3 regions of the Novosphingobium sp. KA1 genome follow, and region 3 is predicted to be linked to each of the others. Evidence: riboswitches for the same ligand, from Rfam matches in the RefSeq annotation. Region 3 holds a riboswitch; each other region holds the start of a gene.
What was found. A riboswitch is a leader RNA that binds a small molecule or an ion and turns the genes downstream of it on or off. The one in region 3 is predicted to bind cobalamin.
Positions count from the first base shown of each region.

Region 1: another riboswitch for cobalamin. It lies ahead of CA833_RS11870 (TonB-dependent receptor domain-containing protein); the one in region 3 lies ahead of CA833_RS17935 (HoxN/HupN/NixA family nickel/cobalt transporter).
Region 2: another riboswitch for cobalamin. It lies ahead of cobG (precorrin-3B synthase); the one in region 3 lies ahead of CA833_RS17935 (HoxN/HupN/NixA family nickel/cobalt transporter).

Region 1 covers NZ_CP021247.1:2,459,184-2,469,395, forward strand. Annotated here, with positions in the region: gene sucD (succinate--CoA ligase subunit alpha) at 1-59, opposite strand, end outside; gene mdh (malate dehydrogenase) at 236-1,198, opposite strand; gene CA833_RS11860 (hypothetical protein) at 1,663-2,058, opposite strand; gene CA833_RS11865 (cell wall hydrolase) at 2,182-3,321, opposite strand; cobalamin riboswitch at 3,516-3,714, shown strand; gene CA833_RS11870 (TonB-dependent receptor domain-containing protein) at 3,817-5,640, shown strand; gene CA833_RS11875 (ABC transporter substrate-binding protein) at 5,700-6,590, shown strand; gene CA833_RS11880 (iron ABC transporter permease) at 6,604-7,569, shown strand; gene CA833_RS11885 (ABC transporter ATP-binding protein) at 7,566-8,348, shown strand; gene CA833_RS11890 (globin-coupled sensor protein) at 8,389-9,867, opposite strand; gene CA833_RS11895 (glycine zipper 2TM domain-containing protein) at 10,139-10,212, opposite strand, start outside.
Region 2 covers NZ_CP021248.1:916,072-926,283, forward strand. Annotated here, with positions in the region: gene glgA (glycogen synthase GlgA) at 1-1,370, shown strand, start outside; gene glgX (glycogen debranching protein GlgX) at 1,367-3,184, shown strand; cobalamin riboswitch at 3,254-3,480, shown strand; gene cobG (precorrin-3B synthase) at 3,655-4,812, shown strand; gene CA833_RS22050 (precorrin-8X methylmutase) at 4,812-5,441, shown strand; gene cobI (precorrin-2 C(20)-methyltransferase) at 5,438-6,199, shown strand; gene cobJ (precorrin-3B C(17)-methyltransferase) at 6,196-6,945, shown strand; gene CA833_RS22065 (cobalt-precorrin-6A reductase) at 6,921-7,670, opposite strand; gene cbiE (precorrin-6y C5,15-methyltransferase (decarboxylating) subunit CbiE) at 7,669-8,877, shown strand; gene CA833_RS22075 (cobalamin biosynthesis protein) at 8,874-9,245, shown strand; gene cobM (precorrin-4 C(11)-methyltransferase) at 9,242-10,027, shown strand; gene cobF (precorrin-6A synthase (deacetylating)) at 10,036-10,212, shown strand, end outside.
Region 3 covers NZ_CP021248.1:24,448-34,659, forward strand. Annotated here, with positions in the region: gene CA833_RS17915 (sensor histidine kinase) at 1-1,603, opposite strand, end outside; gene CA833_RS17920 (hypothetical protein) at 1,792-2,115, shown strand; gene CA833_RS17925 (SDR family oxidoreductase) at 2,127-3,410, shown strand; gene CA833_RS17930 (DUF2269 domain-containing protein) at 3,403-3,876, shown strand; cobalamin riboswitch at 3,945-4,188, shown strand; gene CA833_RS17935 (HoxN/HupN/NixA family nickel/cobalt transporter) at 4,362-5,387, shown strand; gene CA833_RS17940 (cupin domain-containing protein) at 5,410-5,751, opposite strand; gene CA833_RS17945 (VacJ family lipoprotein) at 5,759-6,895, opposite strand; gene CA833_RS17950 (CHAD domain-containing protein) at 7,216-8,697, opposite strand; gene CA833_RS17955 (glycosyltransferase family 1 protein) at 8,716-9,906, opposite strand; gene CA833_RS17960 (GtrA family protein) at 9,910-10,212, opposite strand, start outside.

The sequences.
Region 1 (10,212 bases), on a different replicon from region 3:
GTCTTGCCGGTCATACCCTGGGTAATGACCTTGGTATTCTTGTCGACGAGAATGGACATAGGGTGATCCTAATTCCTGTTCCTGGGGTGGGCCGATTCCGGCTTGGTATGCGCCATGGCGTAAATTCCGCGAAGTGCAACCGCCCAAGTGGTAAAATCAACGGCCCAGATAGGCCAGAGCCCCGCCAGCCCCCTCGAAACGTGTCGTCGGGGGCTGGCGGGGCTGGATTTTCGGATCAGGCCAGCGAGCTGTCGATGCCCTTGCAGGCGACCAGCAGTTCCTTGACCGCATCGATCGAAACCTGAAGGCCGGCCTTGGCCTGCTCGTTCAGTTCGATCTCGATCACCTGCTCGACGCCGCCGGCGCCGATCACGACCGGCACGCCGACGTAAAGGTTGTCGACGCCATACTGGCCTTCGAGGTACGCGGCGCAAGGCAGGACGCGCTTCTGGTCGCCCAGGTACGATTCAGCCATGGCGATCGCCGAAGCGGCCGGTGCGTAGAAGGCTGAACCGGTCTTGAGCAGCGAGACCACTTCGCCGCCGCCATTGGCGGTGCGCTTGACGATGGCGTCGATACGCTCCTGCGTGGACTTGCCCATCTTGATGAGGTCGGGAACCGGAATGCCCTTGACGGTCGAGTATTCGACCACCGGCACCATGGTGTCGCCGTGGCCGCCGAGCACGAACGAGGTCACGTCGCGGACCGAAACGCCGAACTCCCAGGCGAGGAAGGTCGAGAAGCGCGCCGAGTCCAGCACGCCGGCCATGCCGACGACCTTGTTGTGGGGCAGGCCCGAGAATTCGCGCAGCGCCCAGACCATCGCGTCGAGGGGGTTGGTGATGCAGATCACAAAAGCGTCGGGAGCGTTGGCGGCGATGCCTTCGCCGACCGACTTCATCACCTTGAGGTTGATGCCGAGCAGGTCGTCGCGGCTCATGCCGGGCTTGCGGGCGACGCCGGCGGTGACGATGATGACGTCGGCGCCGGCAATGTCGGCATAGTCGTTGGTGCCAGTGATCTTGGCGTCAAAACCTTCGACCGGGCCGCACTGCGACAGGTCGAGAGCCTTGCCCTGGGGCAGGCCTTCAGCGACGTCGAACAGGACGATGTCGCCCAGTTCCTTCTGCGCGGCGAGGTGCGCGAGAGTGCCGCCGATGTTGCCGGCGCCGATAAGGGCAATCTTCTTACGAGCCATGATGCTGCTTGTCCTTCCCACAAGGCGGGCGCTTCGGACTAAAAGGCGGCTGCTGTGTCCCGCTAAAGGCAGGCGCCGGTGTTGACGAAGGGCGCGTTACGCCCCTCGATCCGACATTGCAACCGTGAAACAACCGCGGAAAGCCGTGGGGGAGTGGAAATTATCGATAATAGTTCGCAATAGCAATAATAAGCTTAGAACTGTGCGATTCCGCGTCCGGAATCGCCTCCGGGGCGCTATCCGGCGCAATCGCGACCGCGCTTTTCGCAAGCTCGTGAGGGCCTTGGGCTGGTCTTGCGCGGAGAAAGTTTCCCGCAGTCGCATGACAGGGGCAAGAAGCCTTCCGGCGAGTCGCCGCGCAGGCAAGGCGCGTGGTCGCGAACGGGATCAGAAACGGCACAAGGGGCGATCCCTGAAGGTCGCGCCTTGCGGAAAGCTATTACGCGCGGAGGTGATGGGGAGGATCAGCCGTTGCGGGCGATACGGCGCACCAGCGCGTCGGCCATGCGGCGATCGAGTTGACGGCAGATCGCGATCCACCAGTCGCAGCCCTGCATGTCGCCGGAGAGCCTGGCGGCTTCGGCATTGGCGCGGGCGTGGCTCGCGGCAGCGAGGCCGTAAGCCGCGAAGTGGCGCAGGGCCTCGGTCAACATGCGCTCGTCATGGCCGTTCTGGTTGGCGGCTGAGGGCAGGACCGGACCTGAGATGAAGCTGCTAGACCTGCGCGTGGAGTCCCGGCGACTGCGTGGCTGCGGCGGTTCCCGATTGTCGTTCACCGCATCGAGCGGGGCGGAGGGGCAGAGCGCGCGCATGATCACCGGCGTCGTTCCGCCTCGTGCAGCGGAAAAGCGGATGGTCATCGTTGCAGGCCCTTTTGTCGTTGCCGGGGGAGTTCTTCCTGCCACGACGGGGGCTAAGTCTTCGTGAGAGGCTATGGTTTCCAAAGCGTTCATGACGCTCGAAAACGCGCTCCGCTGCGGGGTTCAGGTGCCCGGTGTCGCTATCCATTTGCCCGAATTGGCATACTCCGGGCGAATGCCTTGGGCCTCGGGCAGCCCCTGCGCTTGATAGAGTGTATCGCCGCCACGTGTGCGCACGGCATCTGCATAACGCGGGGAGGGAGTGGTGGCATGGGCCTGAACACTGTCGCTGGTGGCGGTGCGAACTGCCGGAGCGGCGACCTCGGGCGCGGCGAAGGCGCGTTGCAGGGCGACTGGATCGAGCGCAGCGTCGGCCATTGCAGACGCCGCCGAAAGGTCGCGTGGGTGCGGGGCGGCGATCGGTTCACCGCCGAGATAGGCGAGGCGGAAGGATGTGGGCGTACCGGCGCCGCCTTCGAACCGGTAGAACCGGTGCGCGCCGATGGTCGTCACGAAGTGCAGGCTTGGCGCCCAGTAAGGGTTGACCTGGATCGTGTGGTAATGTGTCGCGAGACCGACGGGGGCGTAGACTTCGCCTGCGAGCGCTGCGCGGGCGACCGCAGCGGCGCGGTCCCAGAAGAAGCGCTGCGGCGCACGGGCCAGCGCGCCATCGCAGGCGAAAGTGAACTGGCAGCCGGTCGGCCGTTCCGAACCTTCGAAAACGACGCCGCAGACGGTCTTGGGATAGGCCGGGTGCGCAAGGCGATTGAGCACGACTTGCGCCACCGCACGCTGGCCGGCATCGGGCTCGGTGGCGGCCTCGTAATAGATCGCCATGGTCAGGCACTGCTGCGCCCGTGCCCGGTCGAGGGTTGAGCCAGCCATGCGGAACGGGCGGGCGACGGGGGCGGCGGGATCGAGCAGGTTCTGGTCAACGCCGTTACCGTTGGTTGTCAGTAGGGCCGGATCGGGCTGGAGATAATAGAAGGCTGAGCCGGGAAAACTCTCGCCGCGCTGTTCGAACGGCATCGGGAGGACGGCCTGCTCTGCCGTCTGGGCATTGCCGATGGTGAAGCGCTCCCAACTGCCGGGCTCGGCAAAGGCGGGCAGGGCCACGGCGGCGAGTGCGCTGGCGCCAAGGGCCCAGCGTCGCCGCATCCGTCGCCGCACATGGCGCTGGCCGCCGCGCACGAACCGTCCGCCGAAATCGCGCGGGCGCAGTTCCGGTTCGGCAGGTGCGGTAAAGGCGGCGAAATCGGTCAACAAAAGATCCCGGGCAGTGAGGCGCACAGCGCCTAGCGCAAAGGAGCAGGCCGCGCATCCACGCGCTCAAGGCTGTCCCGAAGCGGTACGCTATCCTCGCAAATGATGAAGGAGTGGCGAACAAGTCACTCGGGAGCGATGACATGCAGGTGGACTCGCCCGTTCGCTTGCCAAGCTGCGGGCAGCCCTTTATCGGCGCAGGAGACGTCACGGGCGTCCGCGAGCGCGGGCCCAGAGGGAAATTCGGCCGAGCCGATGCTGTCCCCGCAACTGTGACCGGGGAGTGTTCTGCCCAGAGTGCCACTGGAGATCCGGGAAACCGGAAAGCCGGGAAGGCGGGCGGCGCGTGACGATCCGGGAGCCAGGAGACCTGCCCATGACGGTCGTTCCGCAACGGGGCGGGGTGTCCCCCTTGCAGCGAGACGCGCGCGGGCATGAGGTGCCGCGCGGGCCTCCGCCATGAGCGGCATCGCGTTCAGGTTGGAGGAACCACAAGTGAAGTACCTGTTTCTGCTCGGCGCGGCGCCGTTCGTCGCTGCCGCCCCCGCTTATGCCGACGACATTGCAAACGATACCATAGTCGTCACCGCCACCCGCACCGAAACCCCGGTCAGCGAGATTGGCCAGTCGGTCTCGGTCATTACCCGCGAGGATATCGAGCGCACCCAGGCCGTGGCCGCCACCGATGTGCTGGCACGCCTTCCGGGCGTTTCGGTCTCGCAGTCTGGCGGTTTCGGCCAGCCCGCGAGCCTGTTTATCCGCGGCGCCGAAAACGCGCAGAGCCTTGTGCTGATCGATGGCGTGCGCATCAACGATCCGGGCGATGTCGGCGGCGGTTTCGACTTCGGCTCGCTGACCGTTGGCCAGTTCGACCGCATCGAAGTGGTGCGCGGCTCGTCGGGCGTGCTGTGGGGCAGCCGCGCCATCGGCGGCGTTATCAACCTCATCACCGCGCGTCCGAGCGACCAGTGGCAAGTGCGCGGGAACGCCGAGTACGGCTGGCGCGACCAGAAGCAGCTCGGCGCATCGGCAGCGGGCAAGCTCGGTCCGGTCGGCCTGACGCTGGGCGGCAACTGGCTCAAGGGTGATGGCTATTCGGCCTTCGACGAGCGTCTTGGCGGCAAGGAAAAGGACGGCTTCGAAAGCAAGAGCGCAAATGCCCGCGCCGAAGTGGAACTGGTGGGCGGCCTCACCGCCGATGCCGGGACGTACTGGACCAAGGCCAATTACGACTACGACAACACCGGGGCCGATGCGCTGAACCTGGGCATGAAGCGCGATACGGTCGGCTACGCAAACCTGCGCTACAAGGGCCTCGACGGGCGCCTGACTGCCCGGCTTGGTTACGGTCTCACCGACACGCGGCGTATCTCGGACGATGCAGTCTACGGTCCCTACACCACCAATGGCCGCGCCGATCGCTTCGAAGGTCAGGTCGCTTTCGCTCCGATCGATCTCGCCAGCATCCAGATCGGCGCCGAGACCGAGAAGCAGAAGTTCTCTGACAACTACGGTTCGAAGGATTCGACCTCGATCGACAGTGTCTACGGCATGCTGACGGTTCACCCGTTGACCGGGCTGACGCTGAACGGCGGCTTGCGTTACGACGACAATTCGGACTTCGGCCACAAGACCACGTTCTCGGCCAATGGCGCCTGGGCGATCGGTTCGGGCAACGATGCCCCGATCCTGCGCGCCAGCTACGGGGAGGGCTTCAAGGCGCCATCGCTCTATCAGCTCTACACCAATGGCGGATATCGCGAGCTTTCGCCTGAAACCTCGAAGGCTTGGGATGCTGGCGTTGAACTGCCGTTCGCCGAAGGGCAGGGGCGCTTCACGGTTACGTACTTCGACCGCAAGACGAAGAACCTGATCGACTACGATTATGCCGAGTGGAACTACTATAACGTCGGCCGCGCGCGGGCGCAGGGCGTTGAGCTCGGTATGCAGGTGAGCGATTGGCAGGGCTTCGACGTCAACCTGTCCTACACATACCTCGATGCCGAGAACCGAGACACCGGGGCGCAACTGGCGCGCCGCCCGAAGAACAACTTCTACGCCAGCCTCGACCGCTTGATTGCCGAGCGGTTCCGTTTAGGCGCGGACCTGCGTGTGGGCGGCGGGCGCTATGATGATGTCGCGAACCAATACTGGCTGGCTGGCCACGTGCTGGTGGGCCTGCGGGGGACGGTCGCGGTGAACGATCACCTTGAGGTCTACGGCCGCGTCGAGAACCTGTTTGACGAGCACTACGAAGTGGTGCGGACGTACGGTACCGCAGGGCGCGCTGCCTATGCGGGGGTCCGGGTGAAGATGTGACCGACGCGCTTTCCCCTGGTTTACCGAGCCCTGCTCCCCCGGACCAGGAGGGAAAGCGCATGGTATTCCTGCTCGCGTGCGCGCTGGCTGTCAGCGGCGCGTGGGTGGTGATGGCCGGGTTGGATGACACCGATATTGCCTCATCCAACCCGCCGTCGGATCCCGCAACGATGCCTAAGACACCCACTATCGTCTCGCTCAATCCCTGTACTGACGCAATTCTTGCGGAAGTGGCCGATCCGGGGCAATTGCTGGCGATTTCGAGCTATAGCCATGACCCGGTTGCGAGTTCGATGGACATTGCTGTCGCCCGCCGATTTCGTGCGGTGTCCGGCTCGGTCGAGGAAGTCGCCGCAATCGGTCCGCAAGTGGTGGTGGCGAGTACGTTCCTCGATCCTGCCTCCTTCGGTGCATTGAATGGCCTGGGATACCGGGTGGTACGTGTTCCTATCGCTTCGGATATCGCGTCTACACGAAAACAGGTGCGTGAATTGGCGAGCCTTGCTGGCCATCCCGAGCGGGGAGAGGCACTGGTCGCGCGAATCGACGAAGCGCTGGCGCGTGCTGCGCCGCCCTCGGGCTGGAAGCCTGTACCGGCGCTGGTCTGGCAGTCCGGCGGGTTGGTTGCCGGTAATGCGACGTTGATTGCCGACATGATGCGTCGGGCTGGATTCGAGAATGCTGTTTCCACGCGTGGTCTTGGCCAGGCTGATTATCTACCGTTGGAATCAGTACTGGCAGACCCACCGCGGATCATCTTCTCAATCGGAAATCCAAAGCCGCACGGTCAGGACGACGAGTATCGGATGTTGCGTCACCCATCGCTCAAAAAGCTGGCGCGCACGACCTATTTCAAACTTGACCATGCCGCACTTTGGTGTGGGGGCCCAACTGTTCCGAGAGTGCTTGGCGAACTCGCGGCAGCAAGGCATGAACTGCGCCGGCCATGAATTCCCCCCACTCATGAACATCCGTCTGATTCTCGCGCTGCTTGCTGCACTGCTGCTTGCCGTGCCGCTGTCGTTGCTGGCGGGGCGGGTGTGGATCGACCCGCTTGCGCCGCAATTGCAGACTGCGTCGGTGATCCTCGTCGAACTACGACTGCCGCGTGCAGTGCTGGCGTTGGTTCTGGGCGGAGGGCTCGGCACTGCCGGAGCCGCGATGCAGGGTTATTTGCGCAATCCGCTTGCCGACCCCGGCCTGTTCGGGATCGCCCCCGGGGCCGCACTGGGCGCAGTGCTGAGTTTCTGGACCGGCTATGCCGCCGCTCCCTATATGTTGCCGCTCTTCGCGCTGGCGGGGGCGGGCGGGGCGATGGCTCTGCTGGCGCTGATCGCCGGACGTGGCGGCGGAGTGGCTTTGTTCACGCTTGCGGGATTGATGGTATCCAGTCTGGCCGGCGCGCTGATGAGCCTTGCTATCAGTCTTAGCCCGTCCCCCTTTGCGATGAGTGAGATAGTGACCTGGATGATGGGTTCACTAGCCGATAGAAGTTGGCACGAGGTGTGGATCGCGGCGCCGCTTACAGTGCTGGGAGCCATGGTGCTGGGGATTGCCGGACGTGACCTCGACGCGATGACGCTGGGTGAAGTCGCTGCCCATTCACTTGGCGTCGACCTGTTGCGTTTGCGAGCTTTGATGATTGCAGGGGTTGGGCTCACCGTTGGAGCTGGTGTGGCAGTGGCCGGGATTATCGGATTCGTCGGGCTGATGGTGCCCCATCTGGTGCGCCCACTTACCGACCGTCGCCCCTCGTCGTTGTTGTTGCCTTCTGCATTGGCTGGTGCATTGCTGATGCTGCTGGCGGACTGCCTATGCCGCATTTTGCCGCTGGCGGGGGGCGAGTTGCGGCTGGGCATTGCGCTCAGCCTGCTCGGTACGCCGTTCTTCCTGCGGCTCTTGCTGCGCATGCGCAAGGAACTGGCATGACGCTCGCTCTTAATCTGGCTGGCGTCGCAGGACGGCTTGACAGAGTGTCGCTGCAATGCCGGCGCGGAATGGTCACCGCGATCTGCGGGCCTAACGGTGCTGGGAAGTCGACCGCATTGTCGTGCCTCGCCGGGTTGATGCTCCCTGATAGCGGCGAGACGCTGCTTGGCGGATTGCCATTGCACCGCCAGACTCTTTCGCGCCGCGCGCGATGGATCGGCTATCTTCCGCAGTCACCGGAGGTGGCCTGGGACGTATCGGTCGAAGTGTTGATCTCTCTTGGCCGGCTGCCGTGGAAGGACGCACCCGCGATCGAATCACGAGAGGCGATCGAGGACGCCATAGCGGCGATGGATTTGCAGGAACTGCGACATCGTCCGGTTTCCCGCCTGTCGGGCGGTGAGCGGGCACGGGCACTGATGGCACGGGTTTTGGCGACCCAGCCCGGCTGGCTGCTGGCTGACGAGCCTTTCGCCGCTCTTGATCTTGCCCATGCGGCTTCGCTCATGCGCCATTTCCGTCAGCAGGCGAATGTCGGTCGTGGGGTGGTGCTTGTGTTGCACGATCTGGCAACGGCGATGAACCATGCAGACCAGGTGGTGGTGCTGGAAAAGGGCAGGGTAGTTGCCGAAGGACCGCCCGAGATCGCCTTGTCACGCGAAGTCGTCACGCGTGTATGGAATTGCCCGGCGCGCTGGCTTGGGGACCCTGGTGAACGCGCATTGTCGCTGGGCGCGCCGTCCCCTGCGGCATCAGGTCTGCGTGGGCGGTTGAGCTGATTGTGATCTTGCGGACGTCGAGCGATGGATCGCAGTCGGATTAGAATCCGACCGCTTTCTTGATCACGCTGTGTACAGAACGAGCACCTTCGTCGTCGCCACGCAGGCGAGTGCGGCGCTCGAACTTGAACTTGCCTACTGTCTGGGTCATCCCGTCCGCCTGCTCGGTAAGCGCGCGTGCGGCGGCGTTCGATTCCTCGACCATGGCGGCGTTCTGCTGTGTGTTTGAGTCGAGTTGCTGGATTTCGCCCGAAAGACCTCGCATCGTTTCTGCTTGCGAGCCGGAGAGGCGGGAGATCTCGTCGGCGCGCTCGGTCGTGTCGGCGAGCTTGCCGATGATCTCCTCCAATGCGGCGCGCGTTTGCGCGACAAGGTCTACGCCTTCGTGCACATCTTGCGTCGAGGTCGTAATGAGGTCCTTGATGTTGTTTGCCGATTCCGTGGTGCGATGGGCTAGCGCGCGCACCTCGGTGGCGACAACGGCAAAGCCTTTGCCTGCCTCGCCAGCACGGGCAGCCTCGACACCGGCGTTGAGCGCAAGCAAGTTGGTCTGGAAGGCAATGGCCTCAATGACGTCGATGATGCTGGCAATCTGGGCGGAGCTGTTCTTGATCTTGTCCATGGCCTCGACGGCCGATTCCATCACTGTTCCGCCGTGGTGGGCGTGTCGGGCCACTTCGGCGACGCTGGCGTTGACCTGAGTGGCGCTGCTGGCTGTGGTAGTGATTGCCCCAGTCACGTCACGGATGCCTTCGGCGACACGAGCGATCGTGGCCGCCTGACTTTCGGTTCGATAGGCAAGGTCGCTGGCCGCTGCATTGATTTCCTGAGCGCTGACTTTCACGCTTTCCGCGGATTCGGTGATGTCCATCACCATTGCGCTCATCCGGCGTCGCATTTCATGGAAATCGACGGCAAGTTTTTCGAACGAGGATGGCAAATCCGCGAGTTGGGCCTGGAGGTTGCCGTTGGCGACTTCCGCCATGGCGTCGCTCATGGCGGTCAGTGCGCGGTCGCGGGTTTGGGCCTCGTGCAGGAAGTAGGTGCCCAGTGCGATCTGCATGTCTTCAAGGGAAGCCCGAACCAGTGTCCCGATGACTTGACCGGTGGTGCGGCTGTTGAGCGGCGTGATGAATTTGCCTGACAGCATCGCGACGATCACGTCCTCTAGCACGGTGGCATAGGCTGTGACGTAATAGTCCGGCGTTAGTCCAACACGGGCATGGATCTCGCCGATCTTTTGGCTTCGGGCGCGAGCAGCACTATCGAAGCGACCGGAGAACATCTTGAGCCAGTGCTCATACTGCGCGTTGGATGCGCGTTCTCGGATCTCTGCACTGGGAAGCATGCGGGCAAGGTCAGGAGTGGCCTCGATACGTTCGTAAAGCCGCGCGAGCGCCTTTGGGGCATGTTTGACCATCATCGCCCGCAGCTTGGGAAAGAGCCGATAGTTGCTCTCTGTAAGCGGTGCGATATTGGCTTTTGCGGCAGCGCCGATGTCGGTCGAAATCGCGTTCATGTGATCAGCCCATCCCCTTCGCAATCACGTTCTGCCTGCCGGAAGCCCCCTGACAGGATGTCAAGCGAGCGACCTGGGAAGCTCCCGGACTGACCGCACGCTTGCGCGCTAACTGGTCTAGAGGACAGAGACTAAGATCATGAGTTGGAAGGGCTAGGGAGCGTTCCTAGGTCCGCATTCATGCTTGCACGATACTTTGAAGGGCAATGCCGCTCGCCTTGGCGGCGCGCGGCATTGCCCCCCCCCCCCCCGGCAGGTCGTCAGGCCACGATCAACGACACTTCACTTCGCCGCGATCGATCTCGCGGCCGAGCAGGCCGCCAGCAACGCCGCCGATGATCGCGC
Region 2 (10,212 bases), 890 kb from region 3:
TGGCGCCAAACGGGGTGGAAGTGACGACGCTGCTGCCGGGCTACCCTTCGGTGCTCAAGGCGATCGGACGGTCCCGCGCGGTTCATGCGTGGGATTCGCTGCTGGGGGTGCCGGCGCGGCTGCTTTCCGCGAAGATTGACGGCCATCCGCTGCTGGTGCTCGATGCGCCGGCCCTGTTCACCCGCGACGGCGCGCCCTACACCGATGGCGCCGGGCGCGACTGGGGGGATAACTGGCACCGCTTTTCCGCGTTTGGCCGCGCCGCAGCCGACATCGCGGGCGGCGCCATGGTCAGCCGGGGCAAGGCGAAGCGTTATGACGTTGTCCACGCGCACGACTGGCAGGCGGCGATGGCCTGCGCCTATCTGCGCTTCGCTCCGTTCGGCGGAGATGAGGGGCGGGTGCCTTCGGTGGTCACGGTCCACAACATGGCGTTTCAGGGCTGGTTCGGTTCCGAAGTGTTCCCCGGTGTCGGCCTGCCCGCCGAGGCATGGACGATGGAGGGCGTGGAATATCACGGCGGTCTCGGCATGCTGAAGGCCGGGCTCGCCTGTGCCGATGCGGTCACTACCGTCAGCCCCACCTATGCGCGTGAAATCCGTGCGGCGAACTTCGGCATGGGGCTGGAAGGGCTGGTGATCGCGCGGGGCAATGCCGTCAGCGGCATTCTCAACGGCATCGATACCGCGCTGTGGAACCCGGCCGAGGACGCCGCGCTCGCCGCGCGTTATTCCGCTCGGACGCTCGACAAGCGCAAGGCCAACAAGCGCGCACTGGAGGCCGAGTTCGGCCTCGACGAGGATGACGGCCCGCTGTTCATCGCGGTCACGCGCCTCACCTGGCAGAAGGGCATGGACGTGCTGCCCGAAGTGCTGGATCATCTCGTCGGGATAGGCGGACGGCTGGCGCTGCTGGGCTCGGGAGACCGTGCGATCGAGCGCCAGCTGCGCGAAGGGGCAGCGCGCCATCCGGGCCGGGTGGGCCTGCGTTTCGGATACGACGAGGATTTGTCGCACCGCATGCAGGGCGGCGGCGATGCGATCCTCATCCCCTCGCGTTTCGAGCCTTGCGGGCTGACCCAGCTTTATGGCCTGGCTTATGGCTGTCTCCCCGTTGTTTCCCGCACCGGCGGTCTTGCCGATACGGTGATCGATGCCAATCCGGCCGCGCTCGCGGCGGGTGTCGCCACCGGCATCCAGTTCGACGGCGTGCATTACGACGCACTCTCGGCGGCGCTGACCCGCACGGTGGAATTGTGGAACGAACCGGACGTCTGGGCCGCGCTCCAGAAGAACGCGATGAAGGCCGATTTCTCGTGGACGGCGAGCGGCGCGGCTTACGCCCGGCTTTACCGCAAGCTGGCTGCATGAACCCGCTCGGCGTCGAGATCGGGGCCGACGCCACGCGCTTCACGGTGCGGGCGCCGCTGGCCGACATGGTCTGGTTGTGCCTGTTTTCCGGCGCCGAGGAAACGCGCCACGCGATGCTCCGGCAAGGCCCGGAATGGACGCTGGCGCTGCCGGGCAACCTGACCGGCGCGCATTACGGCTATCGCGCTGCCGGGGAGTGGGCGCCCGAGCGCGGGCTGTGGTTCGATCCGGCCAAGCTGCTGGTCGATCCCCGGGCGGTGGAACTGGATCGCCGCTTCGTGCAGGACCCGCGCCTTGCCGTCCACGGCGAGGATACCGCAGACATTGTTCCGCGCGCGGTGGTTCCCGCTGCCGCGCCGCCGCCGGCACTCGATCCGCCTCGCTTCCGCTCGGGCGGGCTGGTCTACGAACTCAACGTCCGCGGCTTCACCCGTCTCCATCCCGATGTGCCCGAGCACATGCGCGGCACGGTCGCGGCACTGGCCCATCCGGCTGTGCTCGCACATCTGAAGAAGCTGCATGTGACGGCGGTGGAACTGATGCCGATCGTTGCCTGGGTGGACGAGAGGCACCTGCCGCCGCTCGGCCTCGTCAACGCATGGGGCTACAATCCGGTGGCGATGATGGCGCTCGATCCTGGGCTGTGTCCCGGCGGGGTGGCAGAGCTGCGCAATACGGTCGCCGCGCTCCATGCCGAGGGGATCGGCGTGCTGCTCGATATGGTGTTCAACCATACCGGCGAGAGCGACGGGTCGGGCGGCATCCTTTCGCTGCGCGGACTGGACAACGGCGCCTACGCCCATGCGCCCGATGGTGCGCTCATCAACGATACCGGCTGCGGCAATACGCTGGATTTCGCCAATCCGGCCGTGCGGCGGCTGGCGCTCGACGCGATGCGGCATTTTGCGAGCGCCTGCGCCGTGGACGGCTTCCGCTTCGACCTTGCGCCAGTCATGGCGCGCGGACCCGGGTTCGATCCTGCCGCGCCGATCTTTGCGGAGATCGCCGCCGATCCTGTGCTCTCGACGCGGGTGATGATCGCCGAGCCGTGGGATATCGGCCCGGGCGGTTATCAGCTTGGCAATTTTCCCGCCAACTGGCTCGAATGGAACGACCGCTTCCGCGACGACGTGCGCCGTTTCTGGCGCGGGGACGAGGGCATCGGCAAGCTGGCGACGCGGCTGGCGGGCTCGTCCGATGTGTTCGGCCCGCTTGCCCCGCATTCCGCCTGCCGTTCGGTCAATTTCCTTGCCGCGCACGATGGCTTCACGCTGGCCGATACCGTCGCTTACGAGCGCCGTCACAACTGGGCCAATGGCGAGAACAATCGTGACGGCCACGGCGAGAACTTCAGCTGGAACCACGGCGTCGAGGGTAGCACCGACGATGCGGCGGTGCTGGCGGCGCGCCAGGCCGATCTCAAGGCCATGCTCGGCACCCTGTTCGCCTCCACCGGCACCATCATGCTGACCGCGGGCGATGAATTCGGCCGCACCCAGCACGGCAACAACAACGCCTATTGTCAGGACAATGCGATCGGCTGGGTGGATTGGGAAGGCCGCGACCATGAACTGGAGGATTACGTCGCCGGGCTCGGTGCCGCGCGGATGACCTATCTGGCCGCCTTCCAGCGCTTCGAGGATCACGGCGCATGGCATGCCCCGGACGGCCGGGAAATGACCGTGGCCGATTGGGAGCGCCCCGGCGAGAACCGTCTCGACTGGGCCTATACCGGGGCGGAAGGCACCTTGCGCTTCACCGTCGACCGGCTTGAGCGGCGGGTTTTTGCCACCGCACGTGCGGCCACGGCCTGATTTCGGGAAGGCGCGTTGGCAAGCGCGGGTTTTTGTAATAAGCGATGCTCGCTCGCAGGCTTCGGCCTGGCGGGCAACGATCGCGCCGGTGCCCCGAAAGGGGCTTAAAAGGGAACGCGGTGCGGGTGGATCGCTCCATCCGAAGCCGAGGCTGTCCCTGCAACTGTAAGCGGTGAGCGAGATGACGAGGTCTTCCCGAGGGGAAGGCCGGCCACTGGACCTGCCAGGTCCGGGAAGGCCGTGCATCGAGCTTCGACCCGCGAGCCAGGAGACCTGCCGGCGCGTCGGTCGCTCTTGCCTTGGTCCAGGGAAAGGCCATGGCTCGGTACTCCGCGTGAGCGACGAAACCGTGCGGCTGGGGCTGCATCGGCGCGCAGGGAAGGGCGTATTGCGCGCGCCCCCTCCCTGTGTGCGGACCGGCGCGAGCCGGCAGGCCCCGGCCATCGTCGCTGCGCGCGTGGACCCTTGGCATGCCCGTTCCCGGGACGACCAAATGTGCGAGCCCCTTCGTGGTGCGTGGATGGTGCCCTTCGGCCTGGCGGCCGATGGAATCCGGCGACGGACTGATCGTGCGCCTGCGCCCGCCGCTGGCCCGGATGACCCGCGCGCAGGCGCTGGGCCTGTGCGACCTTGCACTGGGCCATGGCAGCGGCACGCTCGACCTGACGAGCCGGGGCAATCTTCAGCTGCGCGGGGTGCGAGAAACGGCCTTGCGCCCGCTGCTCGAAGGGCTGGCAGCCTTGGGCCTGGTCGACGGCGATGCCGAGCGCGAGGCCCGGCGCAATCTGACACTGGCACCGGACTGGTCGGAGGGGGACGAGACCGAGGGTATCGCCCGCGCTTTCATGGACCGGCTGGACCGGTTGCCGCCGCTGCCGGGCAAAGTCGGATTTGCCATCGATGCCGGTTCGCAGCCGGTTCTGGGGCTGGTCCCGGCCGATTTGCGCATTGAACGCGGTGAGACCGGCGCGCTGATCCTGCGCGCGGAGGGCCGCGAGACCGGGGTGCCGATCGCCATGGACCGTGCCGCCGAAGCGCTGATCGATCTTGCCCACTGGTTCGTGGATAGCGGCGGTGCGGTGTCGGGGCGGATGGCGCGCCATCACGCCGAGCTCCCCGCTTGGGCGCAGGGGGCTGTTCGCCCGGCTGCCTCGCGCGCGCCACTGGCCCCGGGCCTTCACCCGCTTGGCGCCGCGTTCGGGGTGGCGTTCGGCAGCTTGCACGCCGAGGCTTTGGCAGAACTGCTGGACAAGACCGAGGCCCGCGCCGTCCGGCTCACGCCATGGCGCGTGCTGCTGCTGGAGAACGCCGCGCTTGTCCCGGCTGAGGGTTTCGCCACTGAGGCGTCCGATCCGTCGCTGCGTGTCGATGCCTGCCCCGGAATGCCGGCCTGCCCGCAGGCGAGCGTCGAAACGCGCGCTCTCGCCGAGCGCCTCGCGCCCCATGTGGCCGGGCGCCTGCATGTCTCGGGCTGCGCAAAAGGCTGCGCCCGGTCGCTTCCTGCCGCGGTTACCCTGACCGGACGCGGCGGCGCATTCGATCTTTCGTTCGATACTCGCGCAGGCGCCCCGGCGGTCATCGCCGGGCTCACACCCCACCAGATTCTCACGCATTTCGGAGCCGATTGATGCCGCACCATTACGAGACCGACGGCGCGGCGATCTATCGCCAGTCCTTCGCGACGATCCGCGCCGAGGCCGATCTCGCCCGCTTCGATGCCGACGAGGAGCGCATCGCGGTACGCATGATTCACGCAGCCGGGCTGGTAGACCTCGCCGCGCACATCCGCTTCTCGCCGGGTTTCGCGGCTGCGGCGATGGCGGCGGTGGCGAGCGGGGCGCCAATTCTCTGCGATGCGCGCATGGTCAGCGAAGGTATCACCCGCGCCCGCCTGCCTGCGGGAAATCCGCTGGTCTGCACCCTCAACGCGCCCGAGGTTCCGGCGCTGGCGCAGGCAATCGGCAATACCCGTTCGGCCGCCGCGCTCGAACTCTGGCGGCCGTATCTGGACGGGGCGCTGGTGGCGATCGGCAATGCGCCGACCGCGCTGTTCCATCTGCTGAACATGCTGGAAGATCCGCAATGCCCGCGTCCCGCGGCGATCATCGGCTGTCCGGTCGGCTTCGTCGGCGCGGCGGAATCGAAGGCGGCCTTGTGGGCGGAGCAGCCGGTGCCGTGCTGCGTGGTCGAAGGGCGGCTGGGGGGAAGCGCCATCACGGTTGCGGCGGTCAATGCGATCGGGAGCAAGGCGGAATGAACGCGGAAACGAGAATCGAGGCGAACGTCGCGGTGAAGACCGGAACGATCTACGGGGTTGGGCTTGGTCCCGGCGCGCAGGACCTGATGAGTGTCCGCGCCGACCGGTTGGTGCGCGGCGCGCGCCACCTTGCCTATTTCCGCAAGGCCGGCCGCCCCGGACAGGCGCGCCGGATCGTCGAGGGCATGTTGCACGCCGATGTGGCCGAGTTCGCCATGGAATACCCGGTCACGACCGAGATCTCGCTGGCCGATCCGCGCTACAACGCCTGCCTGTCCGAGTTCTATGCCGCCTGCACCGAGCATCTCGGCACCCTGGCGCGCCGCGGCGAGGATGTTGTCGTCCTGTGCGAGGGCGACCCGTTCTTCTACGGTTCCTTCATGCACCTTCACGCACGGCTTTCGGGCGTGGTTCCGGTGGAAATCGTGCCGGGCATCACCGGCATGTCGGGCGCATGGACCGCCAGCGGTACACCGATCACCTGGGGTGACGATGTGCTGACGGTGCTGATGGCCACGCTGCCCGAAGCCGATCTCGCGCGGCGGATCGCCGATACCGATGCGCTGGTGGTGATGAAGATCGGCCGAAATCTCGCCAAGCTGCGCCGCGCGGTCGCGGCGGCGGGGCGCGAGCATGAGGCATGGCTGGTCGAGCATGCGGCCATGGCCGAGCAGCGCATCACCCCGCTGGTCGAAGCGGAAGCCGTGACGCCCTATTTCTCGATCCTGCTGATCCACGGCAAGGGCCGCCGTCCGTGAGCGGGTGGATCGCGATCGCCGGGCTCGGCCCGGGCCGCGAGACGCTGGTCACGCCGGAAGTGTCGCAGGCGCTGGCCGAGGCCAGCGATGTGGTCGGCTACATCCCCTATGTCGCGCGGGTCGCCCCGCGCGCGGGGCTGGTGCTCCATGCCAGCGACAACCGGGTGGAGCTCCAGCGCGCCGCCCATGCGCTGGAGATGGCGGCGGCAGGGAGGCGGGTGGTGGTCGTCTCCTCTGGCGATCCGGGGGTTTTCGCGATGGCCGCGGCCGTGTTCGAGGCACTGGAGCAGGGGCCGCCGGAGTGGCTTTCGCTGGACATCCGCGTGCTGCCGGGGATCACCGCGATGCTGGCGGCCAGCGCCCGCGCGGGGGCGCCACTGGGGCATGATTTCTGCGCGATCAACCTTTCGGACAACCTCAAGCCATGGGCGCTGATCGAGCGGCGCCTGCGTCTTGCGGCGGAGGCGGACTTCGCGATGGCATTCTACAACCCGCGCTCCCAGTCCCGCCCCGAAGGGTTCGCCCGCGTGCTGGACGTGCTGCGCGAGGCTTGCGGCGCGGATCGGCCGATCCTGTTTGCCCGCGCGGTGTCGACGCCCGAGGAACACCTGCGGGTCACGACGCTGGGCGAGGCAAGCCCGGACATGGCCGATATGCGCACCGTGGTCATTGTCGGGTCGAGCCGGACGCGGCTGATCCCGCGCGAGGGTGCGCCGATCCTCTACACGCCGAGATCGGCGGAATGAGGGAGCCAGTCGAACACGGCCTCCACGGTGTGCACGGTCTCGGTCGGCGCGGCGGCCGGGCGTTCGATCATCATGACCGGAATGCCGAGGCGGCGCGCGGCGATGAGCTTGGCCTGCGCGCCGCTGCCGCCCGCGTTCTTGCAGACGACAACGTCGATCCGGTGCTGTGCCAGCAAGCGTATGTCGTCTTCCGCCGTGAAGGGGCCGCGATCGACGACAAGATGATGGTCGGGAAGCGCAGGCGGCTGCCGGGGCCGGTCGACGAAGCGCAGCAGGTAATGGTGCTGGCCTTGCGCGGCGAAGGCCTCGACATGCATGCGGCCGAGCGCCAGCATCACCCGGCGCCGCGGTCCGGCCAGCGCGGAGACGGCGGCGGCGACATCGGGCACGGATTGCCAGCGATCACCCGGCTGCGGCGCCCAGCCGGGGCGGGTGAGCGTGAGCAGCGGCGTGCCGGTCGCCTCGGCGGCGGCCAGAGCGTTGCGGCTCATGGTGGCCGCGAACGGATGGGTCGCATCGATCAGGTGGGAGACGCGGTGGTCCTGCAGGTACTGCGCAAGGCCGTCCGCTCCGCCGAAGCCCCCGATCCGCACCGGGATCGGCTGGGCGCGCGGCGCCTCGGTGCGTCCGGCGTAGCTGAGCGTGGCGTCGAGGCCCCGATCCGCCATGGCGCGGGCGAGTGCGCTCGCTTCGGTGGTGCCGCCCAGGATGAGGATATGGGACATGACTGATTCTCCCGGGCGGGCCTGGCTGACGCTGATCGGCATCGGCGAGGATGGCCTTTCCGGCCTCTGCGCTGATGCCCGCGCGGTGCTGGCCGAAGCCGATCTGGTGACCGGCGCCGAGCGGCACATGGCGCTGGTGGGCGGACTTAAGGCCGAATGCCGGACATGGCCAGTGCCCTTTGCCAGCGGCGTCGACGGCCTGCTCGCCGAGCGCGGGCGGCGCACGGTGATGCTGGTGTCGGGAGACCCGTTCTGGTTCGGCGCGGGTTCGGTGATCGCGCGCCATCTGGCGCCGCACGAGTGGACGGCGATGCCCGGACGCTCGACCTTTTCGCTGGCGGCGGCGCGGCTGGGGTGGGCGCTGGAAACGACCGTCTGCCTTGGCCTTCATGCGGCCCCGCTGGCGCGAGTGCGGCCACATCTGGCGCCGGGCGTGCAGGTGCTGGTCCTGGTGCGGGACGGCGCGGCGGTGGCGGAGTTCATGGCCTATCTGACAGCGCAAGGTTTCGGTGCGTCCGAGGTCACGGTGCTGGAAGCGCTGGGCGGCCCGCGCGAGCGCATTCGATCGATGCGCGCGGATGCCGAGCCATTTGCCGACACCGTACATCCGGTGGCGCTTGGCATCCGGTTCGCAGGGGACGGGGCGGTTCTGCCCCGAGCCAGTGGAGCGGCTGACGACTGGTTCCAGCATGATGGGCAGATCACCAAGCGGCCCGTGCGCGCGCTCACGCTCTCGGCGCTGGCGCCGCGTGCCGGCGAAAGGCTGTGGGACATCGGCTGCGGGTCGGGCTCCATTGCCATCGAGTGGCTGCTCGCTCATCCCGCCATGCAGGCGACCGGGTTCGAGGCCGATCGCGAGCGGGCGGAACGGGCGCGGAGCAATGCCCGGGCGCTGGGGGTGGACCGGTTGGAGGTGGTGGAAGGGCGCGCGCCCGAAGTTCTGGCAGACCGGCCGCCGCCCGATGCCGTGTTTATCGGCGGCGGGCTGAGCGAGGCCCTGCTCGAAACGCTCTGGGGGTTGCTCGGCAAGGGCACACGCATCGTCGCCAATGCGGTGACGCTGGAGTCGGAAGCCCTGCTCGCGAAGTGGCAGGTGGAGAAGGGCGGCGAATTGCTGCGGATCGAACTCGCGCAAGCGGCCCCGCTCGGCACGCGGCGCGGGTGGAAGGCGCATTATCCGGTGGTGCAGTGGAGCGCGGTGCGATGATCGTGGCCGGTTTCGGCTGCCGGCAAGGGGCGACTCTGGCCTCGCTCGAGAATGCGCTCGAGCTTGCCAGCGGGCAGGTGCCTGCCGTGCGCATCGCCATGCTCGCCGCGCCTGAGGACAAGTGCGGGTTGGTGGCCGAACTGGCCGCGCGGCTTGGACTTCCGGTTCTCGGCATCGCCCCGCACGCGCTGGAGGCGGCGGCGACAGTCACCCGGTCTGCCGCCAGCCTCGCCGCCCGCCGTACCGGCAGCGTGGCCGAAGCCTCCGCGCTCGCCGCGATAGGCGCGCCGTCACGCCTGATCGTCCCCCGTATCGTTTCGTCAGACCGGATGGCCACTTGCGCCATTGCCGAAGGAGCCTTGTCTTGACTGTCCACTTCATCGGCGCCGGTCCCGGCGCGCCCGATCTGCTTACCTTGCGCGGACGCGACCTGATCGCCGCCAGCCCGGTCTGCCTCTATGCCGGATCGCTGGTGCCCGCCGCCGTGCTTGGCCATTGCCCGCCGGGCGCGCGCATCGTCAACACCGCGCCGATGGACCTCGACGCGATCATCAAGACGATCCGCGAGGCGCATGAGGCCGGGCAGGACGTGGCGCGGCTTCATTCGGGCGATCTTTCGGTCTGGTCCGCCATGGGCGAGCAGGTGCGGCGCCTGCGCGCGCTCGCAATTCCCTTCACCGTGACGCCGGGGGTTCCGGCTTTTGCCGCCGCTGCCGCCGCGCTGGAAACGGAACTGACAGTACCGGCGCTGGCCCAGTCGGTGGTGCTGACCCGCACCCCCGGCCGGGCCAGCACGATGCCCGAGCGCGAAAGCCTAGAACGCTTCGCCGCGACGGGCGCGACGCTGGCGATCCACCTCTCGATCCACAATCTGGAGGCGGTGGTGCGCGATCTCCTGCCTTCCTACGGCGGCGACTGCCCGGTGGCGGTGGTCTGGCGGGCGAGCTGGCCGGACGAGCGGATCGTGCGCGCCACGCTGGCAACGGCGGAGGCGGCGGTGGCGGGCAGCATGGAGCGTACCGCGCTGATCCTTGTGGGGCCCTCGCTGGGCGCGCATGTGGAAGGTGAAAGCAGTCTCTATGCTGCGGGTTACGACCGCCGCTTCCGCCCGCAATCGGCGCAGTCGGTCTTTGCCGGCCGCGAGGACTGAGCGGGGCGATGATCGATCTGCACCTGATCGGCATTGGTACCGGCAATCCCGATCACCTGACGATGGCGGCGATCCGGGCCATGAACGGGGCCGACCTGATCCTGCTCCCGCGCAAGGGCGGGGAGGGGGATGGCAGAAGCGATCTTGTCGATCTGCGCCGCGTCCTTTGCGGCGCCGTGTTGACC
Region 3 (10,212 bases):
TGTCGGCGATCTCGGCCGGAATGCCGGGGCCATCGTCGCAGATGTCGATCGTGGCGGGCGGGCCGGGCGCGGCAATCAGGGCGACCCTGCTGCCGAGCGCCCGCGCATTGTCGACGAGGTTCGCCAGCGCCCGGTCGAGCGCCATGGGGTCGGCGGTGACGGTCATGCCTGCGGGCACCTGTGCCTCGATCCCGAAACGCCCTGCCAGCATCGTCACGTCGAGCGGGCGGGGGCTGAGGGTCCAGGCCCTGGCATAGTCGAGGATGTCGGTGATGAGGTGGTTCATGCGCGCCACTTGTTCGGCGATCTCGCCGCGGACATCGGCCGGGGCGCCGGTCGCGGCCATGGCGACGATGCCCAGCGGATTGCGCAGGTCATGCGCGACGGTCGCCGCCAGCGCGCCGATTTCGGCAAGGCGGGCCTCGCGTTCCTCGGCAACGAGGCGCTGCGCGGCGGTCAGGCGGCGGGCGGCTTCCCCGACCAGCGCGGCGAGGCGCTCGGCGATGTGGCGGGTGGCAAGGGGGGCGTCGTCCCACCCGGACAGCGTCACCGTCTCGCCTGCCAGCACGAGGTGGGGGCCGTCTTCCGGCAGGCCGAGGCGGGTGCGCAGCAGGGTGTTGGCCCGTGCCGCAAGACTTGCCGCGTCGGCCGGCTCGGCCAGCTGGTCGCGCCATGTGGCAATATCGGTTTCGCTGACTTGGCCGCCGGGAAAGACCAGCCTGTCGACCCATCGCTTCATCGGCGTCAGCACCGCCATGCCCAGCAGCAGCGTGGCGGCGAGCGCGGTCCAGGTCGCCAGGAAACCGGCGGGGCGCCCGGCCAGCGCCAGCGGCAGCGCGGCGATCAGCGCGCTGGCCATGCCGGCGCCCGCCAGCAGCAGCACCCACACGAGCGCGCGGCGCGCCCAGAGGTCGACGGCCATGAAACGGTGGCGCACGATGCCGTAGACCAGCGCCACCGAATAGAGCGGCAGCAGCAGCACCGGGAAGGGATAGATCGCTAGCCCCAGCGCCGGAAACGCGAAGCCGGTGAGGGCGACAAGGCCGAGGCCGCTGGCCACGAAAACGGCGCGCGCCTGCTCGCTCTGGCGCCGGATTTCGCCGCTGCCCCGGCGTTGCCCCAGCCAGGTCCGGAGCAGGCGCAGGTGCCCGGCGAGGGAGAGCAGGCCTGCCGCGCCGAGGACGCCCCAGCCGCAGGGCGAGGGCACGAAAAAGCCCGGAAAACCCCGCCATGGCACGACCGCGCCGACGCCGAACACCAGTCCCACCGTCGCCGCGAAGAGCGCCGCGGCATAAGCGGCGATAGCGACCGGGCGCTCGCTGGCACAGCGGGCATAGGCAAAGACCAGATGGACAAAGGCTGCGGCGGGGAGCGGGGAGAGCGCGACACACACGGTGCTGAACGTCCCCGAGGCGGGGCCGAGCAGCGCCGGTGCGGCCTGCGCGATGCTCCAGAGGGCAACACCGCAAAGGAACACCACCAGCAGCCGTCCACCCGGCAGCATCCGCGCGCGCAGCGCCACGAAGACAGCCAGCAGCAGGCTGGCGAGCGCGGTCAGCGCGAGCGCGCCGACATAGGCAAGGATGCCGAGTGCTGTATCCATCGTTAACACCATACCACGGCTTCCTGTTTACATCGTTTACATTTCGCTCTGCTCCGCGGCCCCGCTTTTCGGCGAATTTGCGGCCATGCTCATTGGGCACAGCAAATGCCGGGCCAATTGGCACGGCCGTTGCAATTCACCCTTTGCGCCTGCCGATCCCCGGCGGGCCGACGAAGGGAACCCACGCCATGCTGGAACCGATCTCCGCCTTGCTCCTCACTTATGCCCTGACCGCGCTGGTCGCCACGCTCGCCGCCGCCGTCCTGTGGCGGCCGCTGTCGATCCTGCTTGCCGAACTGTGCGGCACCGAGGAGCGCTCGCGCTTCTGGACGGTCTGGTCGATGGTGATGATGGTCGCCACGCCGATGCTGTTCGTGTCGATGAGCAGCGTCGCCGTCAGCCCGGCCGATCTCATTCGCGGCACGATGACGAGCGCGCTGATGGGCGTCCTGCTGGCGCTGGTCGGCATGGGCCTTGCGGTCTGGACCCGCAGCCCGCGCCGCGACGCGTGAGGGCGGCGGCGATGCATGTCCTGATCGTCGGGGCGGGCGGCTTCATCGGCCGCCACGTCGCCGGCCGCTTGCTGGCCGCCGGTGCGCGCGTGACCTTGGCCGCGCGCGCACCGGAGCGGCTGCGGCGGTCCTTTCCCATGGCGCGGACGCTGGCCTGCGACCTCGCCCGTGACCGGGCGGCGGACTGGGCGCCGCGCCTTGCCGGCATCGACGCGGTGGTGAACTGTGCCGGGATCATCGGCAACCGCGCCGACTATGCGGGGGTTCATGACCGGGGCGCGCGGGCGCTGTTCGATGCCTGCCTGGCGGCGGGGGTGGGAAGGGTGATCCAGATCTCCTCGCTCGGCGCCGACGAGAGCGGGGTGACCGCCTATCACCGCAGCAAGAAGCGGGCGGACGATCACCTCATGGCCCTCGACCCGGCGGGCGAGCGGATGGGCTGGGCGGTGCTGCGGCTCTCGCTGGTGATGGGGCGCGGCGGGGCCAGCACGGCGCTGTTCACGGCGCTGGCGGCGCTGCCGCTCCTGCCCCGGCTCGGTTCCGGGCGCTGGCAGGTGCAGCCGATCCATATCGACGATCTGGCACGGGCGGTCCTGCGGCTGCTGGAGCGGCCCGGGCCGCTGGCCTGCGCGCTCGATGCGGTGGGGCCGCAGGCGGTCAGCACCGATGAACTGACCGAAGCGCTGCGCGGCTGGCTGGGGCTGGCGCAGGGGCGGGCGCCCAAGCTCTCCTTGCCGAAACCGCTGCTGGCGCTGGTCGCCCGGCTCGGCATCGGTCCGGCCACGCGGGAGAGCCTGACGATGCTGGCGGCGGGCAACACCGCGCCGTCCGCGCCGTTTGTCGCCGCGCTGGGCTTTTGCCCGATGACGCTGGGCGAGGCGCTCGCCCGGTACCCGGCCTGCGCGGCGGACCTCACCGAAGCCCGCCTGCGCGCGCTGGCGCCGGTGCTGGCGGGATTGCTGGCGCTGGTGTGGCTGGGCGGCGGGATCGTCTCGCTGGCCCTTGCGCCGACCGCCACGGTTGCCCCGTGGCTCGGCCGGGTCGGCCTGGCCGGACCCGGGGCGACGGCGGCGCTCTGGGCCGGATCGCTGGCGGACATCGCCGTGGGCCTCGGCCTGATCCTGCGCCGCCGCGGCGCGCCGCTGGCAGGGGTGGCGCTGATGGCGGTCTATACCGCGATCCTGACCGCCGCCGCTCCCGAACTCTGGGCCGATCCGTTCGGCCCGCTCGTCAAGAACCTGGCCGTTCTCGGCCTTTCGCTGGCCCTGTTTGCGATGGAGGGGCGCCGTGGCTGACTATTTCCTGCTCAAGACGATCCATATCCTCAGTTCCACGCTGCTGCTGGGCACCGGGCTCGGCACGGCCTTCCACGGCTGGATGGCGAACCGCAGCGCCAGCCTCGCGGCGCGGCGGGTGGTGAACCGCAATGTCGTGCTGGCGGACTGGCTGTTCACCGCGCCTGCGGTCATCGTCCAGCCGGTGACCGGGGTGTGGCTGGCGCGGCTTGCGGGCTTTCCCCTGAGCAGCGGCTGGCTGGTCGCGGCCATGCTGCTTTATGCGGTGGTCGGGGCCTGCTGGCTGCCGGTCGTGTGGATCCAGATCGCGATGCGCCGGATCGCCGACGACACGCCCGAGGGCGCGTCCTTGCCGCCGCGCTATCACCGCCTGGCGCGATGGTGGTTTGCGCTCGGCTGGCCCGCATTTCTGGGCGTGATCGTGATCTTCTGGCTGATGACCGCCAAGCCGGAGATCGCGTTGTGACCCGCGCGCGCTTGCGGGCGGCGCGGGCGGGCGCTACCAAGGCGCCAGCCGAAGCGTGCTCACGCACGTTGCGGCATGATCGCGCCGGTGCCCCGAAAGGGGCTTAATAGGGAATATGGTGGGAGGGGATTTCCCCTCGAATCCGTGGCTGTCCCTGCAACTGTAAGCGGCGAGCGCGATGCATATCGCGGCGGGGCAAGGACCCTCGCCGCAGCCACTGGGCCGGACGCTAAATCCTGCGAGGCCCGGGAAGGCCGTGCATCAAGCGATGACCCGCGAGCCAGGAGACCTGCCGGCGCATGGTCGCTCTTGCCTTGGTCCAGGGGATGGCCGCGGCACGGAAACTCCGTCTGAGCGACGCATGTGCGGCGGGGGCCGCACCGGCATTCGTGCCGGGCGTCAGGTGGCGTCCGTCCGGCACCGCGATGCCGGCCGCAGGCGCGGCAGGCTCCCCGTCCGGTTTCGCTGGCGCCGACGGGGTTTTTATGGGTTTCCTTTCCTTCACCTTGCGCCGCCGCATCACGGTGCTGTTCGCGGCGCTGATCGCCGCCAATGTCCTGGCCTGGGTCTGGGCCTTTGCCGCCTTCCACGGCAATACGCTGATGCTGGGCACGGCGCTGCTGGCCTGGAGCCTGGGCCTGCGCCACGCGGTCGACGCCGACCACATCGCCGCGATCGACAACGTGACGCGCAAGCTCATGCAGGACGGCCAGCGCCCGCTGACGGTGGGCCTGTGGTTCGCGGTCGGCCATTCCGCGATCGTCCTCGTCGCGGCGACGACGATCGCGATCGCCGCCAGCACCCTGTCCGACTTCGAGGCGATCGGCGAGGCGGGCGGGGTGATCGCCACGGCCATCTCCGCCACCTTCCTGTTCACCATCGCGATCATGAACCTGGCGATCCTGCGCGGGGTCTGGATGCGGTTCCGGCAGGCGCGGCGCGGCGAGATGCCGAATGAGGACGATCTCGACATCCTGCTGGCCGGGCGCGGGCTGATCGCGCGGATCCTGCGCCCGCTGTTCCGGCTGGTGCGATCGAGCTGGCACATGGCGCCGCTCGGTTTCCTGTTCGGGCTGGGGTTCGACACCGCCACCGAAGTCGCCATCCTCGGGCTGTCCGGGGCCCATGCGGCGGACGGCATCGCGCTCGGCACGCTGCTGGTCCTGCCGGTGCTCTTTGCGGTGGGCATGGCGCTGATCGACACCGCCGACGGCGTCATCATGCTGGGCGCCTACGAGTGGGCTTTCGTGAAGCCGATCCGCAAGCTCTACTACAACATCACGATCACGGCGATCTCGGCGCTGGTCGCGCTGGTGATCGGCGCGGTCCAGACCGCCGGGCTGTTCGCCGAGAAACTGGCGCTCGAGGGCCAGCCCTGGGACGGCGCCCGGGCGCTGTCGGAGCGCTTCAACATGCTCGGCTTCCTGATCATCGGCCTGTTCGTGGCCTGCTGGGCAGTGAGCTATGCGATCTACCGCTGGCGCCGCTTCGACGAGATCGAACTGGGCTAGGCGCGTCTATCCGGCGGCTCCTTCAAGGCTCGCCGATGTGGACCGCGAGCCAGATCGTGGGGCTGGCGGTGCGGGTGACGAGATGCGGCATGCCGGCGGGGATCATCAGGTGCTCGCCGGCCGCCAGTGTGCGGCGGCAGGTGCCGTCCAGCAGCAGTTCGGCCGCGCCTTCGAGCACCAGCACCCATTCGTCCCAGTCCTGCACATAGGGCTGGTCGGGCGGGGTGGTCTGGCCGTGCGAGACGATCCGCTCGATCCTCACGCCCGGCGCGCGCAGCAGGTCCTCGAAGCGTTCCTGCGCCTCGTCCCCCGGCGCGACGGCCAGGAGATTGCGCGGGGCCTGCGGCGGACTGTCGCTTGCCACGGCGCGACTAGGCCGCCGGTTGCGGGATCGGCTGGACGACCGGCTGCGAGATCATCTGCACGGGGGCCGGAACGGGAGCGGGTGCCGGTTCCGCTGCCGGTTCCGGCACCGCGGGTTGCACCGGCTGGCCCGCCTGTTCCTGGCCTGCCGGATCCTGCGCCGTCTTGCCGCCGGCGGTGGGCATGCGCGGGCCGTAGACCGGCACGACATCGGGCAGGGTGCGGCCATGCAGCGCCTCGATCTCGGCCTTGCGCTGGCGCAGGTAGAGTTCGCGATAGGCCGCGTAGGGGCGGTCTTCCTTGCGGATCTTGTTGATCTCGTCGTCGAAGGCGGCGCGCTCGCCCAGCTGGTTGAGCACGATCATCGGCAACGCCACTTCCGGCTTGGTGAAGGGCTTGCCGAGCAGGGCCGGGGAGGCAAGGTTGTCCACCGAATCGCCGATCAGGTCGCGCAGCGTCGTCGGGCCGATGATCGGCAGGTACATGTAGGGCCCGGGGCCGACACCGTAATAGCCCAGCACGTTGGCGAGGCCATTGGGACGATAGGGCAGGTGGAAGGGCTTGCGCTTGGCCACGTCCATGACGCCGCCGACGCCCAGCGTGGTGTTGATCGCGAAGCGTCCCACGGTCTCCATCGCCTTGCCGGGCTTGAGTTCGAGCAGGAAGGCCACAAAGACCACCGGCTCGCCCAGGTTGGTGAAGAAGTTGCGCAGGCCCTGGCGGATCGGGCGCGGCAGGCCCTTGTTATAGGCCTTGGCGACGGGTTCGACCACCGCGCTGTCGACCGCCTGCACCGCCTTGAACGACTGTTCGTTGATGCGCTCCAGCGGGTCGCCCGGCGGCGGCGGCTTGCGGCGGGTGACGAGAATGTCGTCGCCGATCGTCTCGTTGTCGGCGCCCTGCTCGCTGGCCGGCTCACCGGCCTGCTGTTCGGCAGCCGCGGCCGCGGGATCGATCAGGGGCACCGGGGATGCCGCGAAGGCGGGCAGGGGGACGCTGACCGGCCCGCCCGTGATCTGCCCGCCTGTCACCGGTGCGCCTGCGACGGGCTGGGCGGCGGGGGCGGCATCGGTCTGGGGAAGGTCGCCCCCTTCAGGAAGCGCGGAACCCATCATCAATACGACAGCGGCGGCCGTCAGACTCATTCGATCGTCCTTGTCGGGTGGCCGCCGGATGCGGGGCCAGCCTTGCAGAGTAGAGCATGCTCCCGGCGCGGTCTCGACGGGGAATCGAGGGGGCGGATCGCGCGGGGGGGCGGCAATTACGTGAGCGGCCTTGCCGGGGGGCGCCGCAGGTCGGGCGGCAATGTTCGATTGCCATTGGACATGCGGCTATGCGCGATTGCCGCTTTCGTCAATCCAGTGCCAGATCTGTCGAGGATCCTTTCGATGAATGGGGCGATGGAACGGTTTTTGGACGCTATTGCCTGTCGATATTGGGGCCGGTGAGGGCGCCCGCAACCCCATCAACGCCAGAAAGGCCTTGCGGTTGCGAATTCGTCGTAGTCGCTGGCGGCCGCACGCAGCAGGCGGGCCTGCTCGGCCTTTTCGGCATCGGCGGTCGGAACCCGGCGCGGCGCAAGGCCCAGCCGGGCACGGACCGCCGGCGCGGTGACCCGGTCGTTGAGCGTGCCGAGCCGCTCCTGCAGCCTTTCCACGCGGGCGACAAAGCGCCTGGCGCGGCGGCCTTCGCGTTCCTGCGGATAGAGCGCGGCAAAGAAGTCGGCCGCATAGCGCAGCTTCTTGGCGGCCTTGCGGACGTCATGGCGGGCTTCGTCGCCGAGCGCCGCCAGATGGCGGCCGCGCTTGCGCAGGACCTTGCGGCGACGGGTCAGCACTGCGGCGGCAAAGGCGCCGAGGGACGGCTCGCCCAAAGCGGGATCGGGGGCCGCCTCGGGGGCTGCATCGGGAGCGGCGCGGCGCCAGCGGCCGACCGCGATCCATTCGGCAAGGTCGAGCATCAGCATGCGGCACCGCTTGGAGCGCAGCGCCGCCGCCGCTTCGCCCGCAGCCTTGCGTCTGGCGGCGCAGAGCGGGGCGATGGCCTCCGGATCGTCGTCGTTCGCGAGCAGCACGTCGATCTCGCGCATGGCGCCCAGCTTTCCGGCCAGCCATTGCAGCTCGCGCTGGAAGCGGGCCAGCGTGCGCGGCTCCTGCACCACCGGACGGTAGAGTGAGAGCGCCGAGCGCAGCCGCCGGATCGCGACGCGGGCCTGATGCAGCGCATGGGCGTCGCCATGGTCGAGCAGCGCGGGCAGGTTGCGGTGAAAGTGGCCGAGACAGTGGCCGACGATCAGCACGAGCGAATCCGCCACGCTCATCTGCGGGGTCAGGCGGACCCGCCCCGCCTTGGGCGCGGGCGCCGCCGGCCCCAGCAGGCGATAGCCGCGCTCGGCCTTGCTGAGCACGCAGATCCTTGCGGGAACCCGGGCCTCGATCTCGCGGGCCAGGGCAAAAAGCGCGTCAAGCTGCGCGCCCTTGCGCTCCAGTTCCACCTCGCAGAGCGGCGCCAGGCGTTCGCCCGCGACGATCCGTCCCTCATCGAGCGCGATCTCGATGCCGTCCCGGTTCCACACCCGCCGCTCGTTCTCGACCACAAAGACCGGCGCCAGCAGCGCGGTGCGGTGGCCGAGCAGGGCGGTCACCGGATTGTCCTCGTCCAGCACCGGCTGGTTGCCGGCGATCTCGCGCTCCCATTCGCTGCGCACGAGCATACCGGCGGCACTGCCATCCGCCTTGATCGTCTGCTTGTGGCGCCGCCCGCTGCGCCGCACCCGCAGCGACAGGCCCGCGCGGGCCAGCGCATGGTCCGGCGTGTCGAAATAGGTCGATTCCTGGGAAACCAGCCGGGGCGCACCGCCCAGCAGCCCGCAGTCGGCCAGCAGGTCGGCATCGTAGGGCGAGAGTTCGAGCTTGAGCTCTTCTTCCAGTGCGCTGGTGTCCGCCATGGTTTCCCCGTCTTGCGTTCAGCCTGCCGCGCGGATGCGGGCCTGCCCGTTGGTCTGGTCGCCTTTCCCCGCCGCGCCGGGCGCGAGGGCACGGTAGATCCGTGCCACGCTCCGTCCGGCGGCATCCCAGGAATAGGCGGCGCTGTTCCGGCGGGCCGCTGCGCCCATGGCCCGGCGCACGTCCGGGGCGGCGGCCAGCGCCGCGAGGCGGCCGGCATAGGCCGCCAGGTCCCGGGGCGGGCAGAGGTAGCCGGCGGGAGCCTGCCGCTGCTGGCCGGGACCGAGCAACATGCGGGCGCTGGGCGCATCGGCGCTGACCACCGGCACGCCCGAGGCCATCGCTTCGAGAATGACGTTGCCGAAGGCCTCGGTGGTGCTGGGGCAGAGCATGGCATCGGCGCTGGCGACAGCCCGGGCCAGCGCGTCACCGGCGAGATGGCCGGTCATCACCGTGCCGGGCAGCGCGGCGAAGGCATCGGCCGCCGGTCCCGCGCCGACTACCAGCGCGCGGGCGGGAACGTCCTTCTGCAAGGCGCGCATCGCGGCGGTGAAGGTGGCGATGCCCTTTTCGAGCACCAGCCGGCCGAAGAACAGCACGACAAAGTCCTCGTCGCGCAGGCCTTGCGCCCGCCGCCATGCCATGTCGCGGCGGGCGGGGTGGAACAGGCTGCGGTCGATCCCCCGGCTCCAGACGCTGACGTGATCGTCGCCGCGCAGCCGCGTGAACTGCTCGGCAAGGGCGGGGGTGGGGGCCAGCACGTGATCGCTGCGGCGGTAGAACCGGTCGAGATGCGCGCAGATCAGCGGGCGCAGCCAGCCCAGCCGGTAATAGTCGAGGTAGGTCTCGAAACGGGTATGCATGCTGGCGACGACGGGGATGCCGCGGCGCAAGGCGTAAGTCTGGGCGCGGGTGCCGAGAATGTCGGGGGCGGATACGTGGACCATGTCAGGCCGGAACTGCTCCAGATCGCGGCGGACGCTGCGCGGCAGGCCGAGTGCCAGCCGGAACTCCCGGCGCCGCGGCAGCGCGACCGAGGGGACCGGGACCAGCGTGCCGGTCGGTTCGAAGGCGGGGGACCGGGAGACCGGGGAATAGGCGCGGACTTCGCAGCCTTCGTGCGTTTCGAGATGGGCGGCCAGCCTGTTGAGCGCCTGGTTGGCGCCGTCGCGAACGTAATTGTAGTTTCCGGAGAAAAGGGCGATCCGCATGAGTCAGACCTGCCGGAAGTTGAGAACGGCGTTGAGCAGGAACACGGCCAGCCCGGCAATGACCGAAACGAGGGTACGGGCAATCAGGTAATGCATCGGCGTGAAGTAGAGCAGCGCGGCAAAAAGCGCCATGGTGAGGAGCAGCCCGATGCCCGAATTGGCCAGGAACAACCAGTATCCGGCATGTATTCCGCGGGCGCTTCCGGGAAATATCCACGCACGCCCAATGACATAGTGCAGCGAGTTGGAGACCAGGAAACTGACGCCGGCAGCGCCCACCGCGCCCACCGCGAGCCGCTCCACCAG